Regions from separate parts of the Agarivorans albus genome, predicted to be linked through region 2. Evidence: predicted binding sites of a transcription regulator. Region 2 holds the regulator's gene; the other holds the start of a gene.
What was found. Region 2 encodes FliA, which starts transcription of late flagellar genes. Its sites were predicted from a motif close to CTAAAGNTNNNNNNNNNNNNGCCGATA; they were not measured.

Region 1: K5620_RS06710 (VC2046/SO_2500 family protein) is a predicted target of FliA. The motif match lies at 3,036-3,062, and genes of this name have one in related genera.

What each region holds. Positions count from the first base shown of each region.
Region 1 is NZ_AP023032.1:1,444,601-1,460,917, forward strand. Features, by position in the region: gene K5620_RS06695 (ion channel) at 1-506, opposite strand, end outside; gene K5620_RS06700 (response regulator) at 642-2,297, opposite strand; cyclic di-GMP riboswitch class I at 2,467-2,550, shown strand; tRNA gene K5620_RS06705 (tRNA-Tyr) at 2,840-2,923, opposite strand; gene K5620_RS06710 (VC2046/SO_2500 family protein) at 3,088-3,618, shown strand; gene purU (formyltetrahydrofolate deformylase) at 3,615-4,451, opposite strand; gene K5620_RS06720 (YchJ family protein) at 4,480-4,941, opposite strand; gene K5620_RS06725 (DUF3369 domain-containing protein) at 5,036-6,517, opposite strand; gene cobT (nicotinate-nucleotide--dimethylbenzimidazole phosphoribosyltransferase) at 6,658-7,698, shown strand; gene K5620_RS06735 (adenosylcobinamide-GDP ribazoletransferase) at 7,685-8,488, shown strand; gene K5620_RS06740 (histidine phosphatase family protein) at 8,485-9,069, shown strand; gene K5620_RS06745 (lysozyme inhibitor LprI family protein) at 9,050-9,484, shown strand; gene K5620_RS06750 (ketoacyl-ACP synthase III) at 9,570-10,664, opposite strand; gene K5620_RS06755 (hypothetical protein) at 10,924-11,244, shown strand; gene K5620_RS06760 (SDR family NAD(P)-dependent oxidoreductase) at 11,302-12,057, opposite strand; gene K5620_RS06765 (LysR family transcriptional regulator) at 12,164-13,072, shown strand; gene K5620_RS06770 (carboxypeptidase M32) at 13,116-14,603, opposite strand; gene smrA (DNA endonuclease SmrA) at 14,617-15,192, opposite strand; gene K5620_RS06780 (DUF3149 domain-containing protein) at 15,265-15,408, opposite strand; gene K5620_RS06785 (TraB/GumN family protein) at 15,477-16,317, opposite strand, start outside.
Region 2 is NZ_AP023032.1:2,984,375-3,000,691, reverse strand. Features, by position in the region: gene flhA (flagellar biosynthesis protein FlhA) at 1-1,232, shown strand, start outside; gene flhF (flagellar biosynthesis GTPase FlhF) at 1,270-2,697, shown strand; gene K5620_RS13520 (MinD/ParA family protein) at 2,687-3,580, shown strand; gene K5620_RS13515 (RNA polymerase sigma factor FliA) at 3,573-4,292, shown strand; gene cheY (chemotaxis response regulator CheY) at 4,420-4,803, shown strand; gene K5620_RS13505 (protein phosphatase CheZ) at 4,817-5,557, shown strand; gene K5620_RS13500 (chemotaxis protein CheA) at 5,569-7,740, shown strand; gene K5620_RS13495 (protein-glutamate methylesterase/protein-glutamine glutaminase) at 7,766-8,890, shown strand; gene K5620_RS13490 (flagellar motor protein) at 8,883-9,629, shown strand; gene K5620_RS13485 (flagellar motor protein MotB) at 9,631-10,554, shown strand; gene K5620_RS13480 (ParA family protein) at 10,554-11,339, shown strand; gene K5620_RS13475 (chemotaxis protein CheW) at 11,336-12,166, shown strand; gene K5620_RS13470 (chemotaxis protein CheW) at 12,305-12,793, shown strand; gene K5620_RS13465 (DUF2802 domain-containing protein) at 12,794-13,219, shown strand; gene ccmA (cytochrome c biogenesis heme-transporting ATPase CcmA) at 13,535-14,170, shown strand; gene ccmB (heme exporter protein CcmB) at 14,170-14,835, shown strand; gene K5620_RS13450 (heme ABC transporter permease) at 14,869-15,621, shown strand; gene ccmD (heme exporter protein CcmD) at 15,626-15,832, shown strand; gene ccmE (cytochrome c maturation protein CcmE) at 15,829-16,317, shown strand, end outside.

The DNA.
Region 1 (16,317 bases), 1.5 Mb from region 2:
TGTTGGTAGTAGTCGGCCATGGCTTCTTTATCTTGTTGTTGTTCAGCAGCACTGCCTAATTGTTCTTGAAGCACTCTTTCTCCAACGCACAGACTATCGCATTTACATTGGTCCATTTTGGCACCAAGCAAATTGGTTTTTGTTAGGTCGGCATGATTTAAGTTGGCTCCTCGCAAATCGGCTTTCATTAAGCTACCGCTTTGCAGGTTGATATTAAAAAGGTGCGCCCCTCTTAGGTCACTTCGATAGAGGTCGGCGCCAGAAAGGTCGTAACCTTGCTTGCTGTTGTAGCGAACTAAATCAATACCAGCTAGTTTGGCTTTTTTTAGGCTGATACCTTGAAGCATGCCGCCGCTTTTAGCATGGTTTTCTAGCTTCTCTTTGATTTCTTCACCGCATTTGTCCTCGTCTGGGTCATGCCAAAAACACAACCCGCTTTCTAAAGCAGGTTCCTTGCATTTGGCTCCAGAACTATCTTGGTACAGACATTGACCGCACTTCTCCATATTTGGCTAACGCTCCAGCTATTAATCAACAATTTGATTATTAGCCAGTTTTATTCACTGGCTTTAAGCTAAGTGTATTTCAAATGGAGGATTTTGCGAGCAGCCTTAAAATGTGGGGCTAACAAGACTTGCTTGCTATTTTTTGTTGCCGCTACCGAGTTGCTGGAACTCACTTTTTAAGGTTGAGTAACGCTCGGCGTGGTTGTCGTTTAATTTAAGACCATCGAGTAACTTAATGGTAATTTTGCAGTCACTTAAAAGCTGCCCACTGAGCCCTTTTTCCGATTGATTAAGTTGTTTTAGAATGGCTTGGATTTTATTCAAGATTGCACCGGTGTTGCCAGGGGCCACTTGTAACGCCTTGTCGAAATAGCTCGTCGCCTCGTGAAAGCGATTTTCTTCATAGGCTTCGATGCCCATTTTATTGTATTCACGAAACTGGCCAAGTTTGAGTTCAAAATCTTCAGCTTTTAATACTTTGTGGGCAGAGGACAAGGACATGGGATCGATGTCATCGCGTTTTTCTAGCTCTTCGGCAAAGGGCATTGCATATTCAAACTCGCCTACAGAGTTTAGGGTTAAGAAGGTGTCGGGCAATAGTTCACCACTTACTTTGCTGGGTGCATCTAACAAACCGTCGTGGCTATCAAATAGCAATCGTTTGGCTTTGTTTAGCTCACCTTTAGTGGCGTGCACGCGAGCTTGGCTTATTCCCTCAAAGGCATCAAAGTTAAAGTCATCGTCTTTGCCTTCTTCTCGCCTAGCATGAAATAGCACAGAGTTAACTTCTTGCAGTAAGCGATTTTTTCGATACAAATCATCTTCACTTTGCGCTTCGTCTATTAGGCTGCGTACATAGTTACACAGGTGATGAGGGCCACGATGTATAGAACGCCTAGCAAGCTGCAAAATGGTAGAAAAGGTTTCTTTGGCTAGGGTTAAATCGCCAGCTTCCATAGCAAGCTCGGCTAACAGCTGTTGTCGCTCAATACTATTTACCGCCAACTTAGAGGCTTTAAGTACAGTTTCTAAGGCTTTGTCTAACTCGCCGTCTGCTCGGTAAGCGCGAGCTAGCCAGTCATAGCCGGTGAGCAGTAATGGGCTTTCTGCAATAGAACGATTAAGTGTTTCAATCGCGCTTTTATTGTCTTTTAGTAACAGGTGAACACGACCTAAGGTAGCTTTCGCCCAGGTTTGTTTACGCTCTTCTAGAATGGCTTCTAGTGCTTCTTTAGCTGCCACGTATTCGCCTAAGGCTATTTGCGCTTCAACGCGTAAGTTACGGCAATAGTTGCTGTAACGGCTTTCGGCTTCAATCTGTTTGTCACACAGTTCAATAACTTGCTGATACTGTTTTTTTGATAATGCGTGATAAACCTCGCGTAAACTTTGACGCTTTACATGGGCTCTTGCTAGGCGGTTGTGTAACTGAAACTGAGAAAATGGTTTGGTTATGAACTCGTCTGGCTCCATTTCTAGAGCACTAAGCACCATACTTTTATTATTGTCACCACTAATAATAAAAAACAGAGCATCAACTTCTAACAACTCGCTAACACGAAGCTCTTCTAAAAGCTGGCCACCATTCTTGCCAGTGCCAAGGTTATAATCCACTAGAAGGATGTCGAATTTTCGTTTTTTGCACGCCCTTACAGCGGCTTCGCCAGTGTTTGCAAAATAAACGTCGGTTGCGCCAAAGTTTTGCAACATGGCCTTAAGCATAACCTGAAAGGCTCGCTGGTCATCAACGATGAGTATTTGCTTGTCGCTGTAATTGTATTGCGTTGCCATTACTGAGTGTTCTAATCCTTTTGGCTTATCCTAGCATAAGTTACCAAGCGATAAAGTAGTGTAAGTATAGACAGTTAGCGCAGTAGTAGTATCTGCTATTAAACCTTGCAAAAACAGCTAAGCTTGATTTAATATTGAGGTGTTGATGAGTCTTTTGGTCTCATCAGCGCTGAGTCAAAGCCAAACTTGGAGTGATCCAAGGTCGGAAAGTTACAGGTCTTTAGGGCAACCTTAAGATGGCTGGACCGCCTTAGTTGAGTGGTTAGATTTGCACAATGTACATCTTTCTACTTAGTAAGTTAGTCTATTTACCGTTTATTACTTTCCGTATTTGGTTGGAACGCCAAGCTAAAATTAGCTTGGCGTATTTGTTTCTGCTGCCTTATCTTGTTAAGCATTTGTTTCTAAATGCCGTTGCTCCTAAGACTTTTAAATCTATTGGTTATTGCTCAACTTAATATTTTGTTGCGCACTAATTGCATACTTAAGGCAAATCTCGGGTATAAAAAAAAGACATCCTAAGATGTCTTTTTTTATCAATATGGTGGAGGGAGGTGGATTCGAACCACCGAAGCTTTCGCGACAGATTTACAATCTGTTCCCTTTGGCCACTCGGGAACCCCTCCTGCTTGTGGAGCGGCATATTACCAGAACTTGATGGGCTGTAAAGCAAAAACAGCGACATTTTTATTGGTAGATAACTGTTTGCTTATTATCTGTGCATTTGGCCGAAATTTGCTAAAGTTTTAGCCTGCTTTTCCGATAGCTATAAAGGTAATGGAGGAGCAATATGTTAGTTGAGCAAATTAGACAAAGTAGCTTATGTGATGAACTGCAGTTGGGCGATACGCTTAACCAAAGTGCCTTGCAGGGCGATCAGGCTCATTTTCATTTATTGCTTAGCATGCTTAGTCAAAACGTGTGCGATCAAGCTCAGTTTTCAATGCAAAAGCAACAGCATGAACAGGTTCAGCAAGATTTACGTGATAAGTTTCAACTGGCTCAAGCTCGCGCTCTTAAAGCGCTAGATGATGAGTTTTCAGTGCAAGCTAATTGGAGCAAGCACTTGCATGCTGGTGAGCCGTCGCGAATTCGTTTAGAACAGGCTCTTGGCGGCTATGCAGCGTGTGCAGAAGACAGTGTAGACGGTTTACCTCACGAGGTAATGAACAACGTGGATTTGTTAAGTCGGGTAAAACTCCAAGTGGCTAAGCCAGATCTACAGCAAGAAATAGATAAGGAAGTGAAGGGTACTGACATGTACAAGCTACTAAGTGACTTCGATTACTCAAAGCCACTTAGCGTTAAGTACTTTAATTAACGAAACACCACGGTACGGTTTCCGTATACAAATACTTTTTCATCAAGCACTTGCTGCAGTGCTTTACTTAATACAGCTTTTTCTACATCACGGCCAGCTTTGGCCATTTCTTCGGCGCTGTAAGTATGATCAACATGGATTACATGTTGCTCTACGATTGGCCCTTCGTCTAAATCGTTGTTTACAAAGTGAGCGGTCGCACCAATAATTTTTACGCCTCGGTCGTAAGCTTGTTTATAAGGCTTCGCGCCAATAAATGCTGGCAAAAACGAGTGATGAATGTTTAAGATTTTGTTGCTAAAGGCTTCAACGAAAGCTGGCGTAAGAATACGCATGTACTTGGCAAGTACTACGTAGTCTGGTTGGTACTGCTGCACTACCTTAATAACTTGTTGCTCATGCTCTTCACGGCTTAAATCTACATGGCTAATATGATGGAAAGGAATATCAAATTTTTCCGTCAAGGTACGTAGGCTATCGTAGTTACCAACAACTGCAGCAATTTCTACATCCATATCACCGTAAACGGCTTTCATGAGTAGATCGCCCAAGCAGTGCGCTTCTTTGGTTACCATGATAACAATACGTTTGCGCCCGGCACTTTCTAGCCGACGGGTACTCCCAGCTGGAAGTGCGCCATCTAAATCGGCAAGTAACGTTTGGTCGTTAAAGTAGCCTTCTAACACCGTACGCATAAAAAAGCGATTGGCATCGTTATCAACAAACTCGTTGTTTTTAATAATGTTAAGCTGGTGCTTAGCACATATATTGGTAATGCTTGAGATTAAACCTTTTGCGTCTGGGCATTCGGTTAATAGAATTTTTCTTTCCATTGTGTTTTCGATTTATTCAGTTTTAAAGTTAAGATTTATTACAGCACTGTTTAAACTTTTTGCCGCTTCCGCAGGGGCAAGCTGAATTACGCGCCAAGGCTTTTGGGGCGAACTCTCCATCAGTATAAAACCAACGCTCGTTAACTTTCTTAAAGTTAGAGCGCTCGTGCAAAATTTGTCGTTGACCCTGTTCGCGATAATGAGCTTTAAACTCCACTATGCCTGTTTGGTCATCTTTAAAGTCACAGCTAAAGATTATTTGTAGCTTTTCCCATTGCCCTAAATCTTCTTTAGTTGAAGGTTGCGGGGCATCGCCTTGTCGATAGTCCGGGTGGTGCGTTTGCCATAAATAACTAGCATCGCCCAGCGTAAACGCGGTGTAGCGAGAACGCATTAACTGCTCACAACTTGTTGGTAAGCAATCACCGGTGATGATGGGCTGACAGCACTGAAGAAAATCGTTGCCGCTACCGCAGGGGCAAACTAACACAGGGAAACCTCAAATTTGATTAAGGGCGAAGTGTAGCAAGAAGCTGCCGATAAGGCAGCTGAAACTTGGTGATAGTTTGGCCAAATTGGCCTTATTAATCAGGATTTAACATGTGCTTAACCGTAAATGTGGTTAATTGAGGATCAAAGTGTGGGTTGTTGGCTAAATCAAGCTGAGCCAAACTTGCTTGCTGGTCTGTTTGTTCACTTAAAAATACCGCTAAAGCCACAATACGGGCGTAAATATGAATGGCTTCACCACTTAGGCCTAGTGGTCGGCCACTACCATCCCAGTGTTCTTGGCTTTGATTAGCTACGATAAGTGCAGCATCTATTTGCTGTTGCACTGCGGGATCTTTAAGTGCATCTGGTAGCTCGCAATGTTCGGCAATGCGCTGCCAACTCCCTTGGCTTAACATGTTACAGCTAAGCAGCACGTCGGGTAAGCCGTGGTTAGCTAGGTCATAAAAGCTAGCGGCTTGGTTTAATGCTTCACACTGTTGGTCGCTGAGCGAATAAGCCGCAGCAAGTTTAGCGCAATAGCGTTCTATATTGCTGAGCTGCTCGGTATTATAATGTTTGGTTTGAATGGCTTGATGAATTAACTCCACTAGGCGCAGTTGACCGTGAGCTAGTTGTTTTTGCAAGTGCTGGTTTTCTAGACGCACAGCCGTAGTTTGAATCAAATAGTTAAGTGGTTCTAGCTGCAACTGCTGGGTGTCGCTCCATCCTTCTAGGTAGAACATCAAAGGTTCGCTATCAGTATTTTGCAAATAAAACACCGCATTGTTCTCGCCAAAACTGTGCTGTTGATTTTGCTGCGCTTGGTTAAGCAATGACTGAACTCGGCTTGGTAGCTCATGTAAGCTGCGAACTTCTTCTAAATAGGCCAGCTTCCCTTCGCTATGCAGTACTTTAAGCTTGGAGCGGTAAACACTTAAGGCTAAGCCACTGAGGGTAAGTTTGGCATCTTGCTGTGTTAACAAGTCAATTAGCTCATGAAACACGCCTATAGCCAAGTTTTGCTCGTTTTTGCAATTTTCAATATGGCTGGAGGAATTGATGACCGCACGCAGGTTATTACGTTGTGAATGCAGTTCGGTAATTTCTTGGTAGGCACGAAGGGAGGCGCACATTAAAGTATCTAAATTTACATCGCTTAACTCGGTTTTGTTTTTGTAGTCGCTCACATCGTAGCGGCGAATCACTTCTCTAATAGGCGCTAAGCCGGGTTGCCCGGTGCGCAAAATTAGTCGTATTTTGTGGTTGTTAAGGCGTTGGCGAATATCATCGATAAGCAATAAGCCCGCATCGTCACTTTCCATCACAACATCTACTAAGGCAATCGCAACATCGCCGTGTTCACTTAGTAATTGATAAGCCTCGGCAGCGTTATAGGCGTCAATAAAGCTGAGTTTTCGATCTTGATAAGAAAAGTTGTTTAATACTAATTTTGTGACGGTATGCATTTCGCTGTCGTCATCAACAATTAGCACCTTCCAGGGAGCTGGCTCTAGGGTTTCGGTAGCGGTATCGTCTTCTTCATCAAACAGGAAAAGTTCAGCACTATCATCCATTGCTACTGTCCTCACTCGTTAATAAGGCCTCTATCATCAGTATAGGAAATTACTAGCGATTCTTAGGATATTTTTCTTAAAACTGGATATTAAACACGCTAAGCTTAAGCAATTGCACTTATGTTGCTAGGAAATTGATTTTGCATAATAAATTCGTGATTGAAGCGCTAGACCAAGGCTTAGCTGAAGCCTTAATCAATAAGATTGATTTAAAAACTAAGCCACAAGGTTCTCTTGGCCAACTGGAAAGTTTAGCCTGCCAAATAGGCCAAATTCAACAGACCTTAGAGCCTGAAATTCGCCAGCCTAAAATGATTGTATTTGCTGCGGACCATGGTATTGCGCTTGAGGGTGTGAGCGCCTTCCCACAAGAAGTTACTGCTCAAATGGTACAAAATTTTGTTAATGGTGGAGCCGCCGTTAACGTATTTTGTCGTCAACATGGTTTGGACTTCGAGATTGTTGATGTTGGGGTGGGCCAGCTTTTGTCTGAGCAAGGGGTACAACTGTGTAAGGTAGCAAACGGCACCAAGAGTTTTTTGAATGCCGATGCAATGAGCAAAGCGCAATGTCTTCAAGCCATCGACGTTGGCGCCGAGCGAGTTGCCCAAGCTGCACGTGAAGGTTCGAATTTGTTGGCTTTTGGCGAGATGGGCATTGCTAACACGGCTAGTGCTGCTGCCATAATGGCGGGCTGCTTGGGTTTGGATGTTAGCGACTGTGTTGGCCGCGGAACTGGTTTAGATGATCAAGGCTTACAGCATAAAACGGCAGTGTTACAGCAAGCGATGCAATACCATCAAGGTGAATACAGCGCGCAGCAATGGCTAGCCAAAGTAGGCGGGTTTGAAATTGCTGCCATGGTGGGAGCGATGCTAGAAGCCGCTCATCGGCGCATCGTTATTTTGGTAGATGGTTTTATCTGCTCTGCGGCTGCCTTGGTGGCCAGCCAGATAAACCCCTTGGTAACACAATACATGATTTTTTGTCACCAAGGTGCAGAGCATGCTCACCAAAGGTTACTTGAAGCGCTAGAGGCTAAGCCTTTGCTGGATTTAGCACTGCGCTTGGGTGAAGGAAGTGGCGCAGTGCTGGCTTATCCACTGGTTGAGTCTGCGCTGGTGTTCTTAAAAGAAATGGCCTCGTTTGACTCAGCTGGCGTGAGTCGTGAGCGTGATTGAACGCGCCAAACATGAGATGAACTTAGTGTTTAATGCACTCAGTTTCTTTAGCCGGATCCCGGTTCCGAAAAATGTAAGATACAGTGGCCAAAGTCTCAGCCAGTGTGTGGCGTATTTCCCCTTGGTTGGCTGGATTGTTGGTTTAGTTAGCGCGGGGCTCATTGTATTGCTTATGCCCATACTTGGTGCGCCCTTAGCTATATTGCTCTCGATGGCCGCTAGCTGCTGGCTTACCGGTGCATTTCACGAAGATGGCTTTGCCGATTGCTGTGATGGCTTTGGCGGTGGCTACACTCCAGAGCAAATGCTGCGAATTATGAAAGACTCCCGCTTAGGCACCTACGGAGTGCTAGGTTTGTGCAGCATATTGGCGATTAAATTTAGTGCCTTGTTGAGCCTTAGTCAGGCGCTCGTTAGCACCGATCTCTTATTGGTGCTGTGGCTAGCGCATAGCTTAAGTCGCTTTAGCGCGGTGCTTATTATCTGGAAACTTGATTACGTTCGTGAGCCGTCTGAGCCGAGTAAAGCCAAAGCTGTTGCTCAGTCGATTGGTTCCAAAGAGCTTCTTTTTGCCTTGTTTTGGGTTGCGGTGCCAGCAGCTTTATTAGAGCTAAATATGTTAGCTTTTGCGGTGTTAAGTTGCTTGCTAGTCACGCTACTGTGGGCTCGCTACCTTAAGCTAAAGTTGGCTGGTTATACAGGGGATACCTTAGGCGCACAGCAGCAGTTGAGCGAAGTGGCTATTTATATCAGTTTGCTTGCAGCTATTAATACAGGTCTAATTCTGTGAATCGAGTACTATTGGTGCGCCACAGCCAACCAGATATTGCTAGCAACCGCTGTTACGGCCAGCTAGATATGCCTGCAATACCAGAACAACTACAACAAGCCACAGTACGATTGCAAAAATTATTGGCCGAGTACTCGGTAGCAGAAGTGTGTGCTAGCCCTTTGTTACGTTGTCGCCAGTTGGCCGAAAGCCTTTTTGTGCCGGAGGATATTGCATATCAAGATTCACTGAAGGAAATAAGTTTTGGTCAATGGGAAGGTTGTAACTGGGATGACATTCCCCGCAATCTACTGGATGCTTGGGCTGATAATTTAGAGGGCTATCGCCTTGGCCAATCTGGCGAAACCGTTGCTGAGTTTAGCCAACGCATACTAGGCTTTTGGCAAACTCAGTTATCTAAAACTAGTGAAGTAAATACCGCCCACGTGTGGTTTACTCATGCTGGGGTTATTCGTACCATTGTTGGAGATATTCAAGCTTTACCTGTGGCTGAGTCCAGCAAAATAGCACTAACATTTGGATCCTTAACTTGTATAACATTTGCCTCTAATGGAGCCGCCATTGAATACCTTAATCGCTAAACTTGTTATCTTATGTGTGCCTTTAACATTTGCTCTGGGGCAAGCTCAAGCCAGTGAAGAAAGTACCTCGGCCAATAAACCTAAAGTAAACATTATTGGTAAGTGCTGGCAGCGTGCTACTAAACCGGAAGTAAATACATGTTTAGAGAACAGCCTAGCCCAACTTGACCATCAAGTAAGGCAACGTTTGGTTGTTCTGCATAAGCAAGCTATGGACTTAGAGTCTATTAGTGAAGGGGCTCAAGGCGCAGTTCAAGCTTTAGAAAAAGCCAAAATAGAGTTTAGTGAGTTTCGGCAATCTTTGTGTGCTTGGGAAAGCTTAATGATGGCTGGCGGCAGCGGTTCGGCTAGCCAGTATTTAAGTTGTGAGATAGAGCTTACCCAACATTGGTTAAGCCGTTTGCACCAGTGGTAAGGTTGAATTTTAGATAGCAAACAGCCCGCTTTTAGCGGGCTGTTTGCTGGTAAACTGTCGCGAAAGATAAACAGCCTCTGGGCAATTACGCTTCTGCAGCGCGTGCTTCTTGGCAACCTTTAATGGCGGGGGCCAAAATTTCCAAAGCAGTTTGCTCACAAGGGCTTAAACTAGCATCTGATTCGGCGATAGGTGTAACACGCTGACCCCAGCGAATCGCAGCCGCTCCCCATGTCAGTCCAGCACCAAAAGCGGCTAGCAATACATTGTCACCAGGCTTGATTCGCCCTTGCTCTAAGGCTTCACATAAGGCTACTGGAACAGTGGCCGCTGAAGTGTTCCCGTATTTTTCAATGTTCACCATAATATTGTCATAGGGAGCATCAATACGTTTGGCTAGGGCGTCAATAATGCGTAAGTTGGCTTGGTGGGGCACAATGAAGTTGAGCTCATTGTTGGCGATGTTAGCCTGCTCTAATACGTTACTTGCTGCTTCACCCATGCCTTTTACCGCACGTTTAAAAATCTCAGGTCCTTCAAACTGAAAATTGTAAAGCGTATCTACGCCTGAAAAACGTTTACGGTTAGTGCCAAAATCTGAAATAAACAAGATCTCTCGTTTCTCGCTATCGCAGCCTAGTTTTGCTGCTAAGAAGCCTACTTTTTCCACTTGGTCGTTTGCTTCTAGAATCACTGCGCCAGCACCGTCGCCAAACAATACTGCGGTATCGCGTTTAGTCCAGTCGAGTAATTGAGTTAATCGCTCGGCGCCAATCAACAGAATGCGTTTCATCGCTCCGGTTTGAATTAAGGCAGAGGCTGTTTGCATACCGTAAACAAAACCTGAGCAAGCGGCGTTCATATCAAATACGGCGGCTTGTTCTGCATTAAGTAGTTGTTGTACACGGCTGGCACTGCTAGGTACCGATGTACCAGGGGTGCAGGTACACAAAATAATCGCATCGAGTTGTTCTGCTTTTAGCCCTGCAGCAGCTAAAGCTTGTAAGCCAGCGGTAGCGGCGAGTTCAGCAATATCTACATGAGAAACACAGCGCTCTTTTATGCCTGTCCGGCTACTAATCCACTCATCCGATGTGTCGAGAAAAGTACTTAAGTCGTGGTTAGTGAGTCGCGCTGGTGGCATACATTTGCCCCAACCGGTAATTTCAGCATTGTACATAGCGTGCTTAAAACTCTGGCTAATTGAAGTTGCCAAGGATTATGCCTTAAGCATTGCAAATAACCAAACTAGAACAAGAATTAGTCTCAAACAGTAGCTTTTTGTGGCTAAAGCTCACATTTTAGCTTTAGCTGGTGTTTTATTGGTCAAGTTGTGCCATAATCAGCCCATATTGATGGACTAGACCTAATAATATGTAGGTCAATTTATGTAACAGGGACGCTCAATTACTCTCTGAATTACGTAAATGGGGTCTGTTATGACTGCGCAACAACACAATTCTGTATTGTCTCCACCTGGTGATGGTAATACTCAAATATCTAGTTTTACTGATAATACGCGTTTTTTTGAATTAACCGTTGATTTCTACGCAGATTCACTAAGCCTTTTAGCTTTTGGTGGCGATGTTATTGGCAACCTACCACCTAAAAAACTGGTGGCTGTAAATGGCCAAATAGATAATGAAGAAGCCTTTTTCAAATCTATGTTTATTTGGACATTTTCTGCTATCGATGAAGTAGAAGCCCCATTAGATCCTAAGCCACAAGACTGGTTATTGCTGAACGCAAACGAGCAGTAAAGCCTTAGAAATAAGGCTTAGCCAAGGCACATTGGGCAAAGCCTTATTGGTTTAAGCTTATAAAAACATTCCTCCCGAAGCTTCTATCCGCTGGCCATTTACCCAAGAAGCTTGATCGCTGAGTAACATGGAGAGGGCGTCGCCAATGTCTTCTGCAATACCTACTCGGCCTAGCGCAGTGTGTTGGGCTAGTTGCTGATTAAGTGTGGCATTGTCACGTACAATTCCGCCACCAAAGTCAGTTTCTATCGCTCCTGGTGCGAGCGTATTTGCCCTAATTTGCTTGTGGCCTAGCTCTGCTGCCAAGTAGCGAGTCATTACCTCTAATCCTCCCTTCATCATGGCATAAGCACAAAAGCCTGGCATGCTAAAGCGGGTCAATCCGGTAGAGATATTGACTATTCGCCCTGCTGTTTCAATCATTGGCAGCAAGCCTTGAGTAAGAAAGAAAGTGCCTTTTAAATGCACATTCATTAATTGATCAAACTGTTGCTCGGTCGTTTCAGCAAAGCTGTTATTAATGCCGATTCCTGCGTTATTAACCAGGTAGTTGATTGAGTCTCGTTCAAATTGTTGCTGTAAGATCGCTCTTAATCTACTGATAAAGCTGGGGAAGCTGCTACTATCTGCCAGATCAAGTTGAATGGCGGCGGCGTTTACTCCAAATTGGCGAATTTCACTCACTAGCTGCTCGGCTTTGTCTTGTTGGCTATGGTAAGTGAAGACTATATCCACTCCGCTTTTCGCTAAGGCTAAAGCAGCACTGCGCCCTAAGCCTCGGCTTCCGCCTGTCACCAATAATAAGTTGTTCATAAAGTCTCTCCTGTTTGTGTCGACATGCAGGATAGAAAAAATACTGTTAGTGAAAAACATACTAAAATAGATATCATTGTTTCTTTTAGGCGAACAGTAGTGGCTTATGGATAAATTTGAGGCAATGCAACGTTTTGTGGCTGTTGCACAAAGTGGCAGTTTTACGCGAGCAGCAGAATTACTTGATTTACCTAAATCGAGCATTTCCAACGCGGTGCAATTCTTGGAAAAAAAGCTGGCAACTCGCTTACTTCATCGTAGCACGCGTAGCGTTACGCTTACTCAGGACGGTGAAGTTTACCTTCAGCAGTGTAGGTCTATTTTGCGGGAGTTAGACGCTGTAGAAAGCCAATTTCGTCAAGCGGATGAAATACGCGGTGTCCTTCGAGTGGATATGCCTAGCCGATTTGCTAGCACCATTGTGCTGCCTCACTTAGCCGAATGGCTAGAGCGTTACCCACAAGTTAAAATCAAAATAAGCAGTGCTGATTATCAAATCGATCCGGTGAAAGAGGGCGTCGATTGTTTAATTAGAGTGGGAGAATTGCAAGACAGCCAACTCATTGCAAAACCCTTATGTAACTATCAAATCTACAGCTGTGCTAGTCCTAGTTATTTGCAGCGTTATGGCGAACCAAAGCAGCTTAACGAACTAGCCAAGCATTATTTAGTTGATTATGCGCCTAAAATGGGCAACAGCGCAGCCGAGTTTGAATACCTTGATAAAGGGCAGCGCCAAGTATTAGAAATGCCCAGTAGGCTGGCAGTAAATGGCACTGACGCTTATATGGCAGCATGTGAGGCTGGCTTAGGCATTATTCAAGTTCCGGCTATGGGAGCGGCGTTACAGCTTAAAAGTGGGGCCATACAACGTATTTTGCCTGATATTGAGGTTCCATCGATGCCGGTCTCAATTCTCTATTCGTCACGTCGACAGTTGCCGCAGCGTTTAAGTTTGTTTATGGAATGGCTACAAGAATTGATGAAGCGTTTAGCAGCAAGCAGTTTGATATGAAAACAGAGAACTGCCTGACGGTCGTCAGGCAGTCATATAGAGCTTATAGGTAACGCTGGCGCAAGTGTTGCTCGAAGTAGTAGGTGTTTAAGGTTTCTCCGGTAGCACGAATTACCAGCTCATCGGTGTCGTAAATACTGGCTTGTGACCAAATATTTTGTTGCAGCCAAGCAAAAACTTCATTGTAGCTGCCCTCTGCCACCGCTTTGGGGGTGTCGGGTTTGGCTTTAACTAAAGCCGCGTGGAATTGTGCGGCGTACATTGCGCCTAGTGAGTAAGAAGGGAAGTATCCAATTAGCCCTGCTGGCCAATGCACATCTTGCATGCAGCCATCACGATAATTTCCTTTGGTAGACAAACCTAAATATTGCTGCATTTTTTGATCCCACAACTCGGGGATATCTGCCACTTTAATATCTTGATTGATTAGGTCGCGTTCTAGCTCATACCGCAGCATCACATGGGCAGGATAAGTCAGCTCATCGGCGTCTACTCGAATATAACCCGGCTTAACACTTAAATAGTGCTGCTTAAGTTCTTCAAGTTGCATTGGCTGCTGCTGGCATAAGTGCTGATTAACTAAGGGTAATAGTTGCTCAACAAAGGCTTGGCTGCGGCCTAATTGCATTTCAAAGAATAAACTCTGGCTCTCGTGTATACCCATAGAACGTGCTTGTCCCACCGGTAAATCAAGATAATCTAGCGGTAAGTTTTGCTCATACCTTGCGTGACCTGTTTCGTGCACAATGCCCATTAATGAACGGGTGAAATCTTCATCTTCGTAACGCGTGGTTATACGTACATCACTGGGCACTCCGCCACAAAACGGGTGAGCACTTACATCTAGTCGGCCATGCTTAAAGTCAAATTGCAGTTTTTCCATCACCGCTAAACCTAGTTTCTTTTGTTGTTCACTAGGGAAGGGGCCATTTAACGTTAACTCCGGCCAATTAGCTTGTTTGTTGACCACTTTAGTTATTAAGTCCGGCAGCCAAGATTGCAGCTCACTAAATACTTTATCTAAGCGCTGCATTTGCATGCCTGGTTCATATAAATCGAGCATGGCATCGTAAGGGTTTAAGCCGGTTTTATCTGCCCGGATTTGCGCCTCTTCAATGGCTAGCTGCATTACTGCTTGCAAGTTAACTTGGAAGGCTTTCCAATCATTAGCACCGCGTTGCTCACGCCAAGCATGCTCACAGTGGGCAGTGGCGAGCGATTTGGCTTTAACCAAATCGGCGGGAAGGGCGGTTTGATTGCGCCAGCTACGAGACATTTCTCGAAGCGAAGCCTGTTGCATCGGGTTAAGGTTTTCTTGCTGTGCTTGGTCTAGCCATTGCTCCATTTCTGGGCGGGTGGACTTTTCATGAATAATCACTGCTAGTTCTGCTAAGGCTTCGGCACGAGCTTGGTTACCGCCATCTGGCATCATGGTGGCCTGATCCCAGCCACAAATCGAATTTAAGTGAGAGAGTTTTGACAGGTGTTTAAAGTGCTCACAGAGCTGTTGATAAGCAGTTTGCTTAGTCATAGTTGTTCCTAGCTTAGGCTAAACGGCGAGCATGACGCTCACGGTTATCGAGTTTTTGTAACTCACTTTTTTTGAGTAGTACGTAAATGGCGCCAGTACCACCGTGCATCGTTTGGGCGCTGTGAATAGCTAACACTGCGTCTATTTGCGGTAACCACTGGCTCACATAGCTTTTTAATAGTGCTGGTGGGTCACTGTTATGGCCTTTACCCGGAATAATTAGTGCGCTACGGATATTGAGCTTTTGGCATTGCTTAATAAAACTAATTATTTCGCTGCGGGCTTTTTCTAAGCGAAATTTATGTAAATCCAATTTGGCTTGAATTTCATATTTGCCTAAGCGTAGTTTTTTAAACACGCCTTGTTGTAAGCCTGACTTTTTGAAAGACACCACATCGTCGGGGTGCAGTAAGGTAACATTCTCTAAAGAAAGGTAATCTTGAGATGTAGCAAGGTGCTCTGCAGCGGCCTGTTGTCTAGCTTTTTTGGCCGCTTCGTTAAGGCTGTCGCCAGCCGACACCACGGCATCTTGCTTTAAGGGTTTTATTCCAGCCACTTCCTGCTGGAACAGATCAAATTCATCAGACATAAAAGAACTCCTGAACAACGAAGTTCCTTCTTTATAGATGAGAGCAGACAGCGGTGCAACCGCTGCGTAAGCTTATTTTTGCTGAGGGTCGCTTTGGCGGATTTTTTTCAAGAAATAAAATGTATAAAATCCCATCAAAGCAATGGTGGTGGCAATCACCGTCACCGACATTAATCCAATGCTATTACCAAAGAGTAAGTCTAACCAAAGTTCCATTGCTAATACTCCTTTTAAGTAGGAGTAATTAGCATAAATTGCTCAAGGAAAGGTCAAATTGATGTTGGTCAATTTGTCGCCGGATCAACTTCACGGATTGAGTAACCCAGTTTTATTAGCTCATCGAGTAAACCTTGTTCTCCATATAAGTGCATCGCACCAACTACCACAAAACTGGTATTGCTTAAGTTAGTTAGTTGTCGCATCCATTTGTGGTTGCGCTCAAATAGCAATTTCTCCAATACGTATTCGGCATCGTGTTGGAACATCGGGTCGTCCTCAAGTAATGCCAGTAGCTTTTGGTTCTCACCGTTATTCCAGTGGCTTACGAGTTGATTGAACAAGCTAGGTACTTGCTCAAAGTCATCCAAGGTATGCTCCAACAAAGGTACTTGAATACTGGCTAGGCTGCTTAAAGCTTCTATTTGCTCGGCAAAGCTTTCTAATTGGTGGATCGAAAGCTGGCTTTGTTGCGCCCGCTGAATGAAATGTAGATCAAGCCCCAATTCAGGCTCAAAGCCGAGGGCTTGCATTTGCAACTGGCTAAGAACCACCGCTACATACCAGGGCTGCATGTTATCGAAAATAGAAGGTGAGATCCCAAGCTGTTGGCTGCGTTGCTTAAGTTGGTCTAAATAATCAGCACTTATTTTGTCCGCTAATTTCTCACCGCCTGGCAATTGGCTAGCGTGATGCAATAGCTGTTGATCGCTGCTGGAAACAGACGATACGTCCATTTCTATCACTAGGCGCTCACTGCGCTCAAAGGCTTCAATAAACGGTTTAGGCAAGGGGTAAAATGCTTCGCTGCCTAGATGAATAGAGCCAAACAAGTAGAGCTGTTGCTGGTCTTTACTGGCTAGCCAAAGAGAGGGTTCTGCAGCTATTTGGCTGCTAGAGAACAGCAGC
Region 2 (16,317 bases):
GAGTAATGATTATTTGTGGCTCGATTCTTTTCATTATGGGCATTGTGCCTGGCATGCCTCATTTGGCTTTTCTGAGCTGTGCAGCGGTTTGTTTGGGTGCTGCCTGGATGCGACATAAAGGCGATGCTAAGAAAGCCGCCGAGACTGCATTACAGCCTGCTTCTTCCAGTTCTAATGTTAGCAGTGAGCCAAAAGAGCTAGGTTGGGATGATGTTCAACCGGTTGATGTGATTGGTCTTGAAGTAGGTTATCGCTTAATTCCATTGGTGGATAAATCTCAAGGCGGCGAATTATTGGCGCGTATTAAAGGCGTGCGTAAGAAGCTATCTCAAGATTTAGGCTTTCTTGTGCCTGCCGTGCATATTCGAGATAACCTAGATTTAGGCCCAAACCAGTATCGAATAACCTTAATGGGCGTAACTTACGGTGAGTCGGAAGTGTTCCACGACCGCGAAATGGCGATTAACCCAGGTCAGGTATTTGGTAAAATCGAAGGCCAAGCCACCACAGATCCCGCCTTTGGTTTAGAAGCAGCTTGGGTTGCTACCGAGCAGCGCGAACATGCGCAAACATTGGGTTACACGGTAGTTGATTCTGCCACGGTTGTTGCAACCCACTTAAGTCAGCTTCTTACTAACAATGCGGCCAGCCTACTTGGCCACGAAGAAGTTCAAAACCTACTTGATATGCTAGGTGGCAGTTTGCCTAAATTGGTTGAAGGCCTAGTGCCAGACACTATGACTTTGTCTACGGTAGTTAAGGTACTGCAAAACCTACTGAATGAAGGCGTGCCTATTCGTGATGTTCGCAGCATTGTTCAAACCTTGGTTGAATATGGGCCTAAGAGCCAAGACCCCGATATTCTTACCGCTGCCTGTCGTATTTCGTTAAAACGTTTAATCGTTCAAGAGTTGATTGGCAGCGAGGCAGAACTTCCAGTAATTACTTTGTCTCCAGACTTGGAGCAGATATTGCATCAGTCGATGCAAGCGGCAGGAAACGATGGCGCAGGTATGGAGCCAGGTTTGGCAGAGAAACTCCAAGTATCATTAACGGAGGCGTGTCAAAACCAAGAAATGGCCGGTCAACCCGCTATCTTGTTAACCTCGGGCATACTGCGTTCAAGCATGTCTCGATTTGTTAAAACAGCAATGCCTGCATTAAGGGTTCTGTCTTATCAAGAAGTGCCAGAAGATAAACAAATACGAATTGTGAGTTCAGTGGGGCAGTAGCTTCAGCGAATTAGCAAAAGGAAGGTGAACAGTGAAAATGAAACGCTTTTTTGCAAAAGATATGCGAACCGCACTAGCCGAAGTGAAGGAAACACTTGGCAGCGATGCAGTTATCATGTCTAACAAAAAGGTAACCGGTGGCATCGAGATTGTTGCTGCGGTTGAACCTTCTAGCGCTAAACAAGCTGCACCTAAAAGCGATAGAGAATTGCCTGAAGATAGCGTCAATTTGTCGTCTATGAATGCAGGCGCTGCCAAAAAAGCGCCAACAAAACAGCATCCAAGTCATGATTTTGACGAAAATGCTAGTTTGAAAGATAACCTAACCAACTTTATGCAGCGCCATCAAAAGCGTCAGCAAGAAAACTTGCAACAGTCTCAGCAAAAGCAGCAACAGCAGCGCCCTCGCACCGTTCAAGCGCCACGCTCTTTAGCTCAACAACAAGGTTGGGCGCAGCAAGGCTCCATATCAAATAAACCAACAAATACGTCTCTTGGTGGACAACCAGCTAGCTCAGCATCAGCTGCTGCAGGCAACGAAGTTGGTGAGCTTAAAAAAGAAATGGCCGCCATGCGCAAGTTGCTTGAACATCAAGTATCTGGACTAATGTGGCAGGAAGTAGAGCGCCAAGAGCCGGTACGCGCGATGTTAATTAAGCAGTTGCAGCTAGTTGGTTTTGATGAAGATATGGCTGACCAAATAGCTGGATACATTCCCGAAGAACTCGGCGTTCAAGAAGGCTGGCAGCATTTACGTGAACTATTAGTCAATCAACTACCGGTTGGCCAAGATGAGATTTTGTTAAAGGGTGGGGCTATTGCGTTGCTTGGCCCAACGGGTGTAGGAAAAACAACCACCATCGCCAAGTTAGCAGCACAGTTTGCAATGCGCCATGGCGCCGAAAGTGTGGCGATGATTACTACAGATACCTACCGTATTGGTGCTCATGAACAACTTGCTACTTACGGCAAAATTATGGGCTGCGCCGTACGCGTCGCCAATGATGAAGAAGAGCTTTCACAGTTGCTTTATCAGTTTAAAGACAAAAAGTTGGTACTTATTGATACCGCTGGCATGAGCCAACGAGATCTTCGCTTACACGAACAATTAGATAAGCTAGTAAAAAACAGCCGCGTGAACATTCGCAACTATTTGGTGATGTCGGCCAACGCGCAGCGTCGGGTAATTGAAGAAACTGTGAACCAATTTCAGCGAATTCCCTTAGCTGGTACCATACTTACCAAATTAGATGAAAGTTTGGCTTTAGGCGAAGTGTTAAATGTAACCTTGCGCCATGCCTTACCAATAAGTTACGTTACTCACGGCCAACAAGTGCCTGAAGATATTGCGGTAGCTGCGCCTACCCAATTAATAGAACAAGCATTATCGGTTATCGATAAGCAAAGCCAGCAACATTTCTGGTTTAGTGAAACCGAACAACAAAAGGTTTCAGATGTATTCTAAAGATAATGAATTTGACCAAGCTAGCGGCTTAAGAATGATGCAACAAAAAAACAATGTGAAAGTCATCGCTGTAACTGGCGGCAAAGGGGGCGTAGGTAAAACTAACGTTACTCTTAACATGGGTATAGCCATGGCTGCGCAAGGTAAGCGCGTAATGGTATTGGATGCCGACTTAGGCCTAGCAAATGTAGATGTGCTGCTTGGCTTACGTGTAACTAAAAACCTCTCTCACGTTTTATCCGGTGAATGCACCTTAGATGAAGTATTAGTTAAAGGGCCTAATGGGATCTTAATTGCACCAGCTACTTCTGGTACTCAATCAATGGTGGAACTTAGTCCTGCGGAACACGCCGGACTTATTCGTGCTTTTAGCAGCATGAAAACACCTATTGATGTGTTGCTAGTTGATACTGCAGCGGGCATCTCCGACATGGTGCTAAGTTTTGCCAAAGCGTCACAAGACATATTAGTGGTGGTGTGTGATGAGCCAACCTCTATTACCGATGCTTATGCGCTAATAAAGCTGCTTTCAAACCAGCACGGTGTCTACAAATTTAAAGTGGTGGCAAATATGGTGCGTAGCTTACGCGAAGGCCAAGAATTATTTGCTAAGCTTACTCGAGTTACCGATCGCTTCTTGGATGCTACACTCGAATTGGTATCTTGTATTCCTTATGACAATAACGTGCGCTTAGCCGTAAGAAAGCAGCGAGTAGTGGTAGAAGCCTATCCTAAGTCTCCTGCTTCTTTGGCATTTCGCTCATTAGCAAGTAAAGCTTCTACTTGGCCAATTCCTGAACAAGCAGGTGGACATTTAGAATTTTTCATCGAGAACCTTCTCGAGTTTGGACAACGTAAAAATAGAGAACAGCTTAGTGAATAAAGTTGCCGCTTATGCCAGCGCTAATGACACTAATGTTTTGGTGGAGCGCCATGCAAACTTGGTCAAACGGATAGCCCATCACCTAATGGCTAGGCTTCCGGCTAGCGTGATTGTTGATGACTTGATCCAATCAGGAATGATTGGCTTAATCGAAGCCGCACGTAACTTTGATGGCTCAAAAGGCGCTAGCTTCGAAACCTACGCCGGCATCCGCATTCGTGGCTCTATGCTTGACGAAATTCGTCGTGGCGATTGGGTCCCACGCTCGGTACATAAAAACAGCCGCGCCATTAGTGATGCAATCGCTGAGGTTGAGAAAGAAAAAAACGGTGACGCAAAAGACGCCGAGGTTGCAGCAAAGCTTGGCGTAAGCTTAAGTGAGTATCACTCTATGTTGTCTGATGTAAATTGCGGACGCATTTTAGGTATCGATGATCTAGGTGTGAGTGAAGACGTCATATCAAGTGAAGAAAGTCGAGAGCTAAACCGACCCTTTGAAGGTTTTGCCAATCAACGCTTTCAACAATCTCTTGCCGAATGTATTAAAGGTCTTCCAGAGAGAGAAGCACTGGTTTTGTCCCTCTATTATGATGAAGAACTTAACCTAAAAGAAATTGGTGAAGTATTGAGCGTAAGCGAGTCCCGAGTCAGTCAAATTCATAGTCAAGCGCTTGCTCGAGTTAAAACTCGAATGCGAGATTGGACACAATAGAGAAATTCATCCTTACATTTCTTGTAAAAGATGGACTAAAATTGTGTTTATTAAGGCATAATATCTATATTACATAAATTTTTGGCCTATTTAGTGGCTTGTAAAACATCCTGTTGGGGGACGTACCTTGGATAAAAATATGAAAATTCTGGTTGTTGATGATTTTTCAACGATGAGAAGGATTATTAAAAACCTACTTAGAGATCTTGGCTTCAACAATACTCATGAAGCCGATGACGGAAATACCGCATTACCTATGCTTAAAGGCGGCGATTTCGAATTTGTAGTAACTGATTGGAATATGCCTGGAATGGAAGGCATCGACCTGCTGAAAAATATTCGTGCCGACGAAAGTTTGTCTCACTTACCTGTTTTAATGGTAACTGCCGAAGCAAAACGTGAACAGATTATCGAAGCTGCTCAAGCCGGCGTAAATGGATATATTGTTAAACCTTTCACTGCAGCCACGCTAAAAGAGAAGCTAGATAAGATTTTCGAAAGACTACAATAAGAAAGGAAGATGCGTGAGCACAGATACTCCGATTATTTCATTAGCCGACGCCAAATCTTTGGTTGCGCTACTTGAAGAAGGAAATGTCGCCGAGGCGAATCAACTTGTTAGTGAGCTTTGTGCTCCAAAAGCTAACCTGCTATTTGATAAGGTTGGGCAGCTCACTCGTCAGCTTCATGACTCTTTAAATGAATTTAAACTCGATATTCGAATTAACGAGTTAGCTAATCAAGAAATACCAGACGCTAAAGAGCGGTTAAACTATGTGATAGAGATGACCGATCAAGCGGCCAATAAAACCATGGACGCAGTAGAGTCTGGCCTTCCAATTGCCGATCAATTAACTAACGAAATCAACAGTATCATGCCTATATGGCAAAGTTTGATGGAACGAAGAATTGAAATCGGCCAATTTAAGGCGCTATGTCACCAAATCGATATTTTCCTTAATAGTTCTTCAGCAAATGCCGATAAACTACGTAGCATGTTAACCGAAATATTGATGGCTCAAGATTTCCAAGATTTAACCGGTCAGATGATTCGTAAGGTAATCACCTTGGTGCAAGAGGTGGAAGAAAGTCTGGTTGAAATGCTTACCTTGTTTGGAAATGAGAATGCCGAAGTAGTAGAAAATAAAAAAGTGACTAAATCTGCTATCGAAGCCGAAGGGCCAATATTAAATAAAGAGCAAAGGGACGACGTTGTTAACGACCAAGATGATGTTGATGACTTGTTGTCTAGTTTAGGATTTTAAGGGAGTAGCGCATGTCGTTTGATGTAGATGAAGACATCTTACAAGACTTTCTCGTAGAAGCGGCGGAGATCCTTGAGCAGCTGTCTGAACAGCTGGTTGATTTAGAAAAACGTCCAGATGACAGTGACTTGTTAAATGCCATATTTCGTGGTTTCCATACAGTTAAAGGTGGAGCAGGCTTCTTGTCATTGACCGAACTGGTTGATGTTTGTCACGGAGCTGAGAATATTTTTGACACCTTGCGCAACGGTGGAAGGAGTGTATCGCCTGAGCTAATGGATGTGATTCTTGAAGCGCTAGATTCAGTTAATGATATGTTCGCTCAAGTTCAAGCACGCGAGCCTTTAACACCTGCGTCTCCTGAATTAATTGAAAGCTTACATCAGTTGTCTCGCCCAGAATCTGCTGACGAAGTGGCTGCAGAGCCAGAGCCAGAGCCAGAGCCAGAGCCAGAGCCAGAGCCAGAGCCAGAGCCAGAGCCAGAGCCAGAGCCAGTAGCTCCGAGCGCCGATGCCGGCAACATTGACGAAATTACCGACGACGAGTTTGAGCGTTTGCTTGATGAGCTGCATGGCTCAGCTGCACCTGCTGCTGCCGCAACACCAAAACCTACTCCCGCAGCTCCAGCTGAAAAAGCTGCCAGTGATGGTGATATTTCAGATGATGAATTTGAAAAACTGTTGGATGAACTGCATGGTTCTAAGGCGCCAGGTGCTGGACAAGCGGCTGCCCCTAAAACGCCAGAAGTAACGAAGCCTAGTTCAAATGCTGATGAAATTGGTGATGATGAATTTGAGAAACTGCTAGACCAATTACATGGTGCAGGCAAAGCACCTGACACTAAAGCCGCTCCAGCTAAGCCCGCAGCTAAAGCTGCGCCTAAGCCTGCTGCAAAAATTGAAGCTAGCCCTAAAGCGCCTGCTAAACCAGCGGCACCGGCCAAACCTGCTGCTAAGGCCGCTCCAGCTAAACAAGAGCCTGCAAAAGCGCCAGCCAAGCAAGCTGTACCTCAAGGCGAAACCACCGTTCGCGTAGATACCCGCACTCTAGACGATATTATGAATATGGTGGGCGAGTTGGTATTGGTACGTAACCGCTTAGTGAGTTTGGGCCTTAATAGCAATGATGAGGATATGTCTAAAGCCACTGCTAACTTGGATGTGGTGACTGCTGATCTTCAAGGTGCGGTAATGAAAACCCGCATGCAGCCAATCAAAAAAGTGTTTGGCCGTTTCCCTCGAGTGGTTCGAGATTTAGCGCGAAGCTTGAAAAAAGACATTAACCTTGAGTTGGTGGGTGAAGATACCGACTTAGATAAAAACTTAGTTGAAGCGCTGGCTGATCCTTTGGTTCACTTAGTTCGAAACTCTGTTGACCATGGTATTGAGATGCCAGATGATCGAGTTGCTTCGGGTAAACCTCGTACCGGTGTTATTCGCCTTTCTGCCTCACAAGAAGGTGATCATATCTTGCTTAAAATCGAGGATGATGGCGCTGGTATGAATGCCGATAAGCTAAAATCTATTGCGATTGAGCGCGGCGTGCTTGATGCCGATGCCGCTGCTCGCATGCCAGATAAAGATGCTTATAGTCTTATTTTTGCGCCAGGGTTCTCTACTAAGACTGAGATTTCAGACATCTCCGGTCGAGGTGTGGGTATGGACGTGGTGAAAACTAGCATTACCCAACTTAATGGTTCCGTTGATATTGATTCACAGTTGGGGCAAGGCACTACATTACAGATTAAAGTACCGCTAACCTTGGCTATTTTGCCAACCTTGATGGTCGACGTTGGCAAGCAGACTTTTGCCTTACCACTGACTAGCGTGAATGAAATTTTCCACCTAGACCTTACCAAAACTAATGTAGTTGATGGTCAAGAAACTGTGATTGTTCGTGATAAGGCAATTCCACTGTTTTACTTACAAGATTGGTTAATTAGAAATGGCCAATCTGGAGAGCGTAGTTCTCAAGGGCACGTGGTTATCGTACAAATTGGCCCACAACAAGTCGGTTTTGTTGTTGATAATCTGATTGGCCAAGAAGAAGTGGTGATCAAAGCACTAGACCAATTATTGCAAGGTACTCCAGGTATGGCTGGTGCAACAATCACTAGTGATGGCCGTATTGCTTTAATTCTTGATATTCCAAGCCTGTTGAAACGCTACGCTCGTAAGATGTAAGCCTAGCCTTTAAGAAGAATCTAACATGGCAATAAAAGTACTTGTAGTTGATGATTCGAGCTTTTTCCGACGCCGGGTAAGCGAGATCATCAACGCGGACCCTTCTTTAGAAGTGGTCGATACCGCAAAAAATGGCCGTGAAGCCATCGACATGGTCGCTCGTCTAAAACCTGATGTAGTGACCATGGATATCGAAATGCCGATAATGGATGGTATTACTGCCGTTCGTGAAATTATGGCGAAGAATCCCACCCCAGTGCTTATGTTTTCTTCGCTAACTCACGAAGGCGCAAAGGCCACTCTTGATGCCCTAGAAGCTGGCGCTCTCGATTTTATTCCTAAAAAGTTTGAAGACATAGCTCGTGATAGAGAAGAAGCCGTTAGCCTTCTTCAGCAGCGGGTTAAAGCTATTGCTCGCCGTCGCGTTAGTGCTCGTCGTAGTGTTAGCGCACCGGCTCCAAGCACTCCTGTTCGGCCAAGCGCAGCTACAAGACCTGCAGTAAAAGCTTCGCCAACTACTTCAGCCCCACAACCAAAAGAGCGTGCTACCGCCCGTTTTAAGCCTTCTGGCAAACGCTATAAGTTAGTGGCTATCGGCACTTCCACTGGTGGCCCCGTTGCGCTACAAACTATTCTTACTCAAATACCTGCTGGGTTTTCTAAACCGATTCTATTGGTTCAACATATGCCGGCTACTTTTACTGCGGCTTTTGCTCAGCGACTCAATAGCTTGTCGAGAATCAATGTTAAACAAGCTGAGGACGGTGACGAGTTACGCCCTGGTTGGGCTTATTTAGCACCAGGTGGTAAGCAAATGTTGGTGGAAGGTCGAGGATCTTACGGTCGTCTACGGGTCATTGATGGTAACGATAAAGTAAATTACAAACCATGTGTTGATATTACTTTTGCCTCACTAGCAAAGAGCCACCAGTCTAATGTATTAGCGATGATACTAACTGGTATGGGGGCCGATGGCAGAGATGGCTCTCGCTTATTAAAAGAGCAGGGCTCTACCATTTGGGCGCAAGATGAAGCCAGTTGCGTGGTGTATGGTATGCCTCAAGCGGTTGCTAGTGCTGGTTTAGCGTCAGAACAACTACCTCTTGATCGCTTTTGTGAAGCGATTGTAGCGGAAATAGGGAATGGATAAACTTAGCATTGCTGGCGTGTTTATCGCCTTCTCTGCTGTTGGTTTAGGTCATTCTTTAGCGGGTGGTAGCTTTTCAGATCTGGTTAATTTGCACGCCTTTATTATCGTTGTAGGTGGCACGGTTGGCGCAGTCATGCTGCAAACGCCAGCTTCTCAATTTGTTCAAGCTATAAAATCCATTCCGCGAGTTTGGCAAACTCAACAACTAGATGTTAAAAAGCAAACTCAACTAATTTTAAGTTGGTCTCATACAGTTCGGAAAGATGGTTATCTGGTATTAGAAAAACATCGACAACAAGCCGATGCCTTTAGTGTACTAGGTTTAGAAATGTTGATAGATGGAGCTGAAACCGAGCAGTTAAAACAGTCGCTAGAAGATATAATCGATCTTGAGCAAAACCGCTTAGAAAAACAAGCAGGGGTATTTGAAGCAATGGGTGGGTATTGCCCAACCGTTGGCATTCTCGGGGCGGTATTGGGGCTAATTCAAGCCATGGACTTTTTAACTAGCCCTGAGCAATTGGGTCAAGGAATTGCCGTGGCATTTGTTGCCACCATTTATGGGGTAGGGTTTGCTAACTTTGTGTTTTTGCCTATTGCCAACAAACTTCGTGCTTTAGCAGGAGAGCGAGCAATATACCAAGAAATGACTCTCGCCGGCTTAGTCTCTATTGCAGAGGGTGCCAATAGTATGGAAGTGCAACGACGCTTGCATAGCTTTAATACGGAACTCAGCTAATATGCGTCATCGCTACGCCACGCAGGCTAAGCGTAACGCAAGTACCGAACGTTGGCTGGTGTCTTACGCTGATTATATGACGCTAATGTTTGCCTTGTTTGTTGTTTTGTATGCCATGGCCATTGCTAATGAAAATGAATATCCCGAATTACAAACCCGATTGCAGCAAGCTATTTCACTTTTCGAAACTGATAAAGTCTCAAATCAAGAAATTGTTGCTATCGAGTTAGAAGGTTCCTCAGAGGCCGGCATTTTATCTGGCGGACAATCTATATTAGATGGGGGAGTCTTTAAACGTGTCGAAGAGACTCCAGCAACTAGCGATTATAAAAGCAATGCTGACGATGAAGGATTTATTCAGCTGGCTGAACAACTGGCAACAGAGTTTAAAGATTTTCTAAAAACCGACGATATAGTAATAAGTTATGATGAACAATGGCTCACTATAGAGCTAGATAGTCGACTGTTTTTTGCTAGTGGCAGCGCGTACTTACTCAAACCTGCTGCCCAGGTTATTGATGTGTTGGCAGAAAAGTTACGTCAAGTTGATAACTATATTCGAGTTCGTGGTTACACTGATGAAGACAGCATTGATAGCGAACTTTACCCTAGCAACTGGGAGTTATCTGCAGCGCGGGCAACACGGGTCTTAAGAGAGTTGCAAGTTAGGGGAGTAGCGCCTGCTAGAATGGCATTAGAAGCTTACGCTGAGTTTGCTCCCGATGAATCGAGTACGAGTCATCGCAAAAACCGACGAGTCGTTATCGCCTTAGCGAAAACTTTATGGCAGCCAAAGGCTGAAGTAAGTCCTGAAGAACCAGATAAAGCGGAAGCAGAACCGAAAAAACAACCAGACAGTGAAACCATGTTAGCTGTGCCCTTAGAAGGCGGCGGGGTACGTTTTACAACAAGGCAGGAAGAATAGTGAAAGTTTGGACAGTAGCCAATCAAAAAGGTGGCGTAGGTAAAACCACTACGGTAATTTCGCTTGCCGGTTTGTTGGCGCAGCAGGGTAAACGCGTTCTGTTGTTAGATACCGATCCGCATGCTTCGTTAACCAGTTATTTGGGTTTTGATGTTGATAGTGTGCAAGGCACCCTATACGAGCTTTATCAAAACAGCCAAATTGATGATGCGATGGTTACCCATAGTATTCAGGCCACAGCATTTGATAACCTCGACCTTATCCCCGCCAGTATGGCTTTAGCAACGTTAGATAAAGTGCTAGGTCAACGTGAAGGTATGGGGCTAATTCTCAAACGCATCTTATCTCGCGTTGAAGATAAATATGACCATGTGTTAATTGATTGCCCGCCAGTATTAGGGGTAATGATGGTCAACGCTTTAGCTGCTAGCAATAGGGTGTTAGTGCCAGTACAAACCGAGTTCTTAGCAATTAAAGGCTTGGAGCGAATGGTTAAAACCTTAGCGATTATGCAGCGCTCTTGTCCCGGCCCCTTGCGCTACACTGTGGTTCCAACCATGTATGACAAGCGCACCAGAGCGTCATTAGCAGCGCTTAAAGAACTACAAGAAACTTACCCTAAAAATATTTGGAATTCGGTTATCCCCATCGACACTAAGTTTCGCGACGCTAGCCTTCGTCACACTCCGCCTTCTTATCATATTAAGAACTGTCGCGGAGTTTTTGCTTATCAAACATTATTAGCACATTTACTGCAAATGACAGATGAGCAGGGGCTATTATGAACAGTGACAAGTTGATGGAAGAAGCACTAGGCGACTACTTTGATTCATTACTTACTGAATCTGTGCCCGAGCCAGAAAAACGTCCCGAAGTAAAACCAGCAGCTCAAGAAAAAGCAGCACAACACCTGGAGCCGCAAAGCAAGCCATTGGAAGAGTTGTTTGCAGAAGCCGAGCAGCGCGTGGCTGCAGTCGCAGAAGCGCAACCGGTATTGCTGCCCATAAAAGAGTTGCCGGAACAAGCGCCTGAGGTTGAAGTTGAGGTAAAGGTTGAGGAACTAGAGCAGCAGGTAGAAGAGCAAGAAGTTGAGGTCGAAACCGAAACCGAAACCGAAACCGAAACATCCCTTGCTCCACAAGAAGAGCCAACTGCCGCCGAATGGCAAAATATCGACACTGATAACGACTTTCAGGTGCTATTTTTTGAAGTGGCAGGGGTAACTTTTGGTGTGCCGCTTACTCAGCTTGGAGGTATTCACCGAATCTCCGAAGTGAGCCCGTTGTTTGGTAAGCCTCCATGGTTTTCCGGGATTATGATCGAACGTGAAGAAAAGCTCAGTGTGGTTGATACCGCTAAATGGGTGATGCCAAATCAGCCCTTTGAGCCAGACTATAAGTATTTAGTGATGTTAGGTGAAAGTGCTTGGGGCTTAAGCTGTGAAAAACTATTTGGCACTGAGAGACTTAACCGAGATGACGTTAAATGGCGTTCAACGCCTGGTCAAAGACCTTGGTTAGCCGGAATGGTAAAGCAAAAAATGTGTGCCTTGTTGCATGTTGAAGAACTACAACAAATGCTCGCAGATGGCGTAGATATCGAAGGACATTAAAAATCTGAGAGCCCGATAGGCTTCTCAAGTTGAAAAGGTAGGAAAATCTGCCATTTAGTTTTATAACATATGATATATACTGAATAATATGAGTTGCGAGATCCGATAGGACTCACGAATACTAAAAAGGACACGCAGATGAGCGAGCAGCGTAACATCGCAGAAAATATTGCCGAAGATGAAGTATTACAATGGGTGACTTTTCAGCTAGAAAGTGAAACCTATGGCATCAACGTAATGCAGGTACAAGAAGTATTGCGTTATACCGAAATTGCCCCAGTACCAGGTGCGCCAAATTATGTACTAGGTATTATTAACTTGCGCGGCAATGTAGTTACGGTTATTGATACCCGTTCACGTTTTGGGTTGCCTTCTTCTGATATCACAGAAAATTCTCGAATTGTTATTATCGAAGCAGAATCTCAAGTGATTGGCATCTTGGTTGATAGTGTTGCAGAAGTGGTTTACTTGCGCTCGTCTGAGATTGATATCGCGCCTAATGTGGGTACTGAAGAAAGCGCTAAGTTTATCCAAGGTGTGAGTAATCGCGACGGACAATTACTCATTTTAGTTGATCTAAATAAACTGCTTTCTGATGAAGAGTGGGACGAAGTAAGCTCACTATAAATGGATTGGATTAATCTGATTGCCCTAGTGGCAACCGTTGTTTGCCTTGTTGGTGCTATTTGGTTCAGCAACAAGGCGCAACAGCAATTGAAAGCCAATGAGCAAAAAATGCAAAGCTTAGAGGTAGTCACCAAAAATCTTCTTCAGTCACATCGAGTGGTTGAAAAGCAACTGCAAGAAATTCATCAAGCCAATGCCTCTTTGGTGGGTGAGTTAGAACGGCAAAGTGAACAAGTAGAGCAGGCTTTTCTTCGTACCTCTCAAATTCAATCGCAAGATCCCGACAGCAAATTGTATACTCGAGCGGTAAAGCTGGTTGAATTAGGTGCAGATTTAGATGAAGTTATGCGCGAGTGTGAGCTGCCAAAAGCTGAAGCTGAATTGCTACTAAGTTTACGCAATAAAATGAAAGGGCAAGTGAGTTAAGCTGGTTATAACTAGAGAATGCTTTTGTTTAGCTGTCCGTGTATATACTTAATGGTTTAGACTCCTTAGCCCGATTCAAATTCTTGGTTTTTTCCTCGCTTCTTTTACATTTCTATTTATGGCTTCATCAATTCAAATAAACTGCGAGAGCATGTTAGCGCTCAACTGAAATACCGCTATATACAAACAGGCTATGTTTTTGTTACTTGTATTGCAAAGCGCTGTAAACATGGCGTTAATCCTTATGCTCAATCTAGTTTTTAGGCTTAGCTGTGTTAACATCCTAGCCTGTGTGTTGGGCAAGAAAATAGTTGAATGTTAAAGGTTAATGGACTGTGTTGTGTACGTGAAGAACGAGTATTGTTCGACGACTTGTCTTTCACATTATCACCGGGTGAAATTTTGCAAGTTGCCGGGCCAAATGGCGCCGGTAAAACCAGTTTATTGCGATTGATTTCCGGTTTGTCACGCCCCGAAAGCGGAGAGATTTTTTGGCAAGAAGAAGCCATTTCTCAGCAGGCTGAGCAATACCATCAACAGTGTCTTTATCTAGGCCATCATGCTGGGGTAAAGGCTGAACTAAGTGCAGTAGAAAACTTACGTTTTTATCTAGGATTGGCTGGCGAAAGCATGGAACAAGAACAGCTTTACGCTTTGTTAACCCGTGTAGGTTTAGCAGGATTAGAAGAAGAAGCTGTTGCTCATCTTTCAGCAGGTCAGCAGCGCCGAGTCGGGCTGGCTAGGTTGTGGCTGGTTGCGCGCAAATTGTGGATCCTTGATGAACCATTTACCGCGATAGATAAACAAGGCGTCGCGTATTTGGAACAAGTTATTTTGTCTCATGCTCAAAAAGGAGGAATGGTGTTGTTAACGACTCATCAAGAGTTAAATATTCCTACTTCCGATTATCGAATCTTAGAGATTAAACCGGCCTTTGAGGAAGCGCTTTAATGCATGCGTTTACTACTGTTGTTAAGCGCGAGCTTCTAGCCGCTTTTCGGCAAAAGTCAGATGTGCTTAACCCGCTGTGGTTTATTCTCATCGTTATTACCTTATTCCCCATCGCAGTAGGGCCGGAGCCCTTGTTATTGGCCAAAATAGCGCCGGGTATTTTGTGGGTGGCTGCGCTGTTATCTTCGTTATTGTCTTTGGAGCGTTTATTTCGAGATGATTTTGCAGATGGGTCTTTAGAGCAAATGCTGATGAGTGGCTCATCGCTAGCCTTGATAGCCTTGGCTAAAATCGTGGCTCATTGGCTGATAACAGGTGTGCCTATCTTATTGCTTTCGCCTCTTTTGGCAGTGTTACTGTCTTTAGAATGGCAAAGTTTCCAAGCTACCTTTTACACCTTAGTACTAGGGACCCCAGTATTGAGTTTAATTGGTTCTGTAGGGGTCGCCTTAACTGTTGGTTTACGCAAAGGGGGCGTTTTACTTAGCTTGTTAGTTTTGCCTTTGTATATTCCAGTGTTGATTTTTGCGACATCTGCGATTGAAGCTGCGTCATTAAGCTTGCCCTATGCCGGGCATTTAGCGATCATGGGCGCCATAAGCTTACTTGCTCTCACCTTGGCTCCTTTTGCCACGGCTGCAGCGCTAAGAGTAAGCATTAACTAAATTTAGAATAAGACCGAGAGAGTAAATACCATTATGTGGAAATGGTTACATCCATACGCAAAACCTGAGGCGAGTTACACCCTAGCAGGAAAATTTGTGCCTTGGTTTAGTATTTTTGCCATTGTGTGTTTTTCTGTAGGTTTAGTGTGGGGCCTTTTATTTGCACCTGCCGATTACCAACAAGGCGACAGTTTTAGAATTATCTATATTCATGTGCCTTCAGCAATTATGTCGATGGGTGCATACTCATCAATGGCCATAGCAGCTTTTATTGGTTTAGTTTGGCAAATTAAACAAGCTGATATGTATGTAGCAGCTGTAGCGCCAGTTGGCGCGGTATTTACTTTTGTTGCCTTGTTTACCGGTGCAGCTTGGGGCAAACCAATGTGGGGAGCCTGGTGGGTATGGGATGCGCGCCTTACTTCAGAGTTAATACTGCTGTTTTTATATTTGGGGGTTATTGCCCTGTATAACGCTTTTTCTGATAAAACCATGGCTGGTCGCGCTGCAGGCATTCTTAGCATTGTTGGTGTGATTAATTTACCTATTATTCATTACTCAGTAGAGTGGTGGAATACCCTGCATCAGGGCGCAACCATTACCAAGTTTGATAAACCCTCTATCGATTCTCGAATGCTATGGCCTTTACTGCTTAATATTCTAGCCTTTGGATTTTTCCTTGGCGCGGTGAGCTTGGTTCGCTTTAGAACTGAACTGTTGCGACGCGAGCAACGTAGACCATGGGTACAACAACTTATTCAACGCCATATTCAAGCAAAGGGGTAGCACGATGCAATTTGAATCAGTCGCAGATTTTTTTGCTATGGGTGGTTATGGTTTTTATGTGTGGCTTGCGTTTGGGGTAAGCGCTCTAGCCATGGTAGGTATAGTGATAGACAGTATTGTTAAACGAAATGCCATTTTTAAATCTGTTGCGCGCCAATCTGCGCGACAGCAACGAGTTGAAGCAGCAAAAGAGGTAACTGAACGCTTATGAACCCAAGACGTAAAAAACGCTTAACGATTGTTCTAGCAATTGTAATTGGTTTAGGGGCTTCTATCGGTTTATTGCTGTTTGCGTTACAACAGAATATCGATCTATTTTACACTCCCTCCGAGCTGGTAAATGGCAAAGGAAAAGACGAGATTAAACCCGAAGTAGGCCAACGTTTAAGAATTGGTGGCTTAGTATTACCAGGTACGGTTGAGCGCTCGCAAACTAGCTTGCAAGTTAGTTTTAAGTTGAGCGATGCTGGTGGTGGTATTGTAACCATTAATTATGAAGGCATTCTGCCAGACTTATTTAGAGAAGGACAAGGCATTGTAGCGCAGGGTGAATTAGCCAATGCTACAACCGTAAATGCTTTTGAAGTACTCGCTAAGCACGACGAAGAATACATGCCACAGGAAGTGGCTGAAGCACTAGAAGGTATGGAACACTTTAAACCAGAATATACAGAAGCCCAGCTTAAAGGCTCTGGA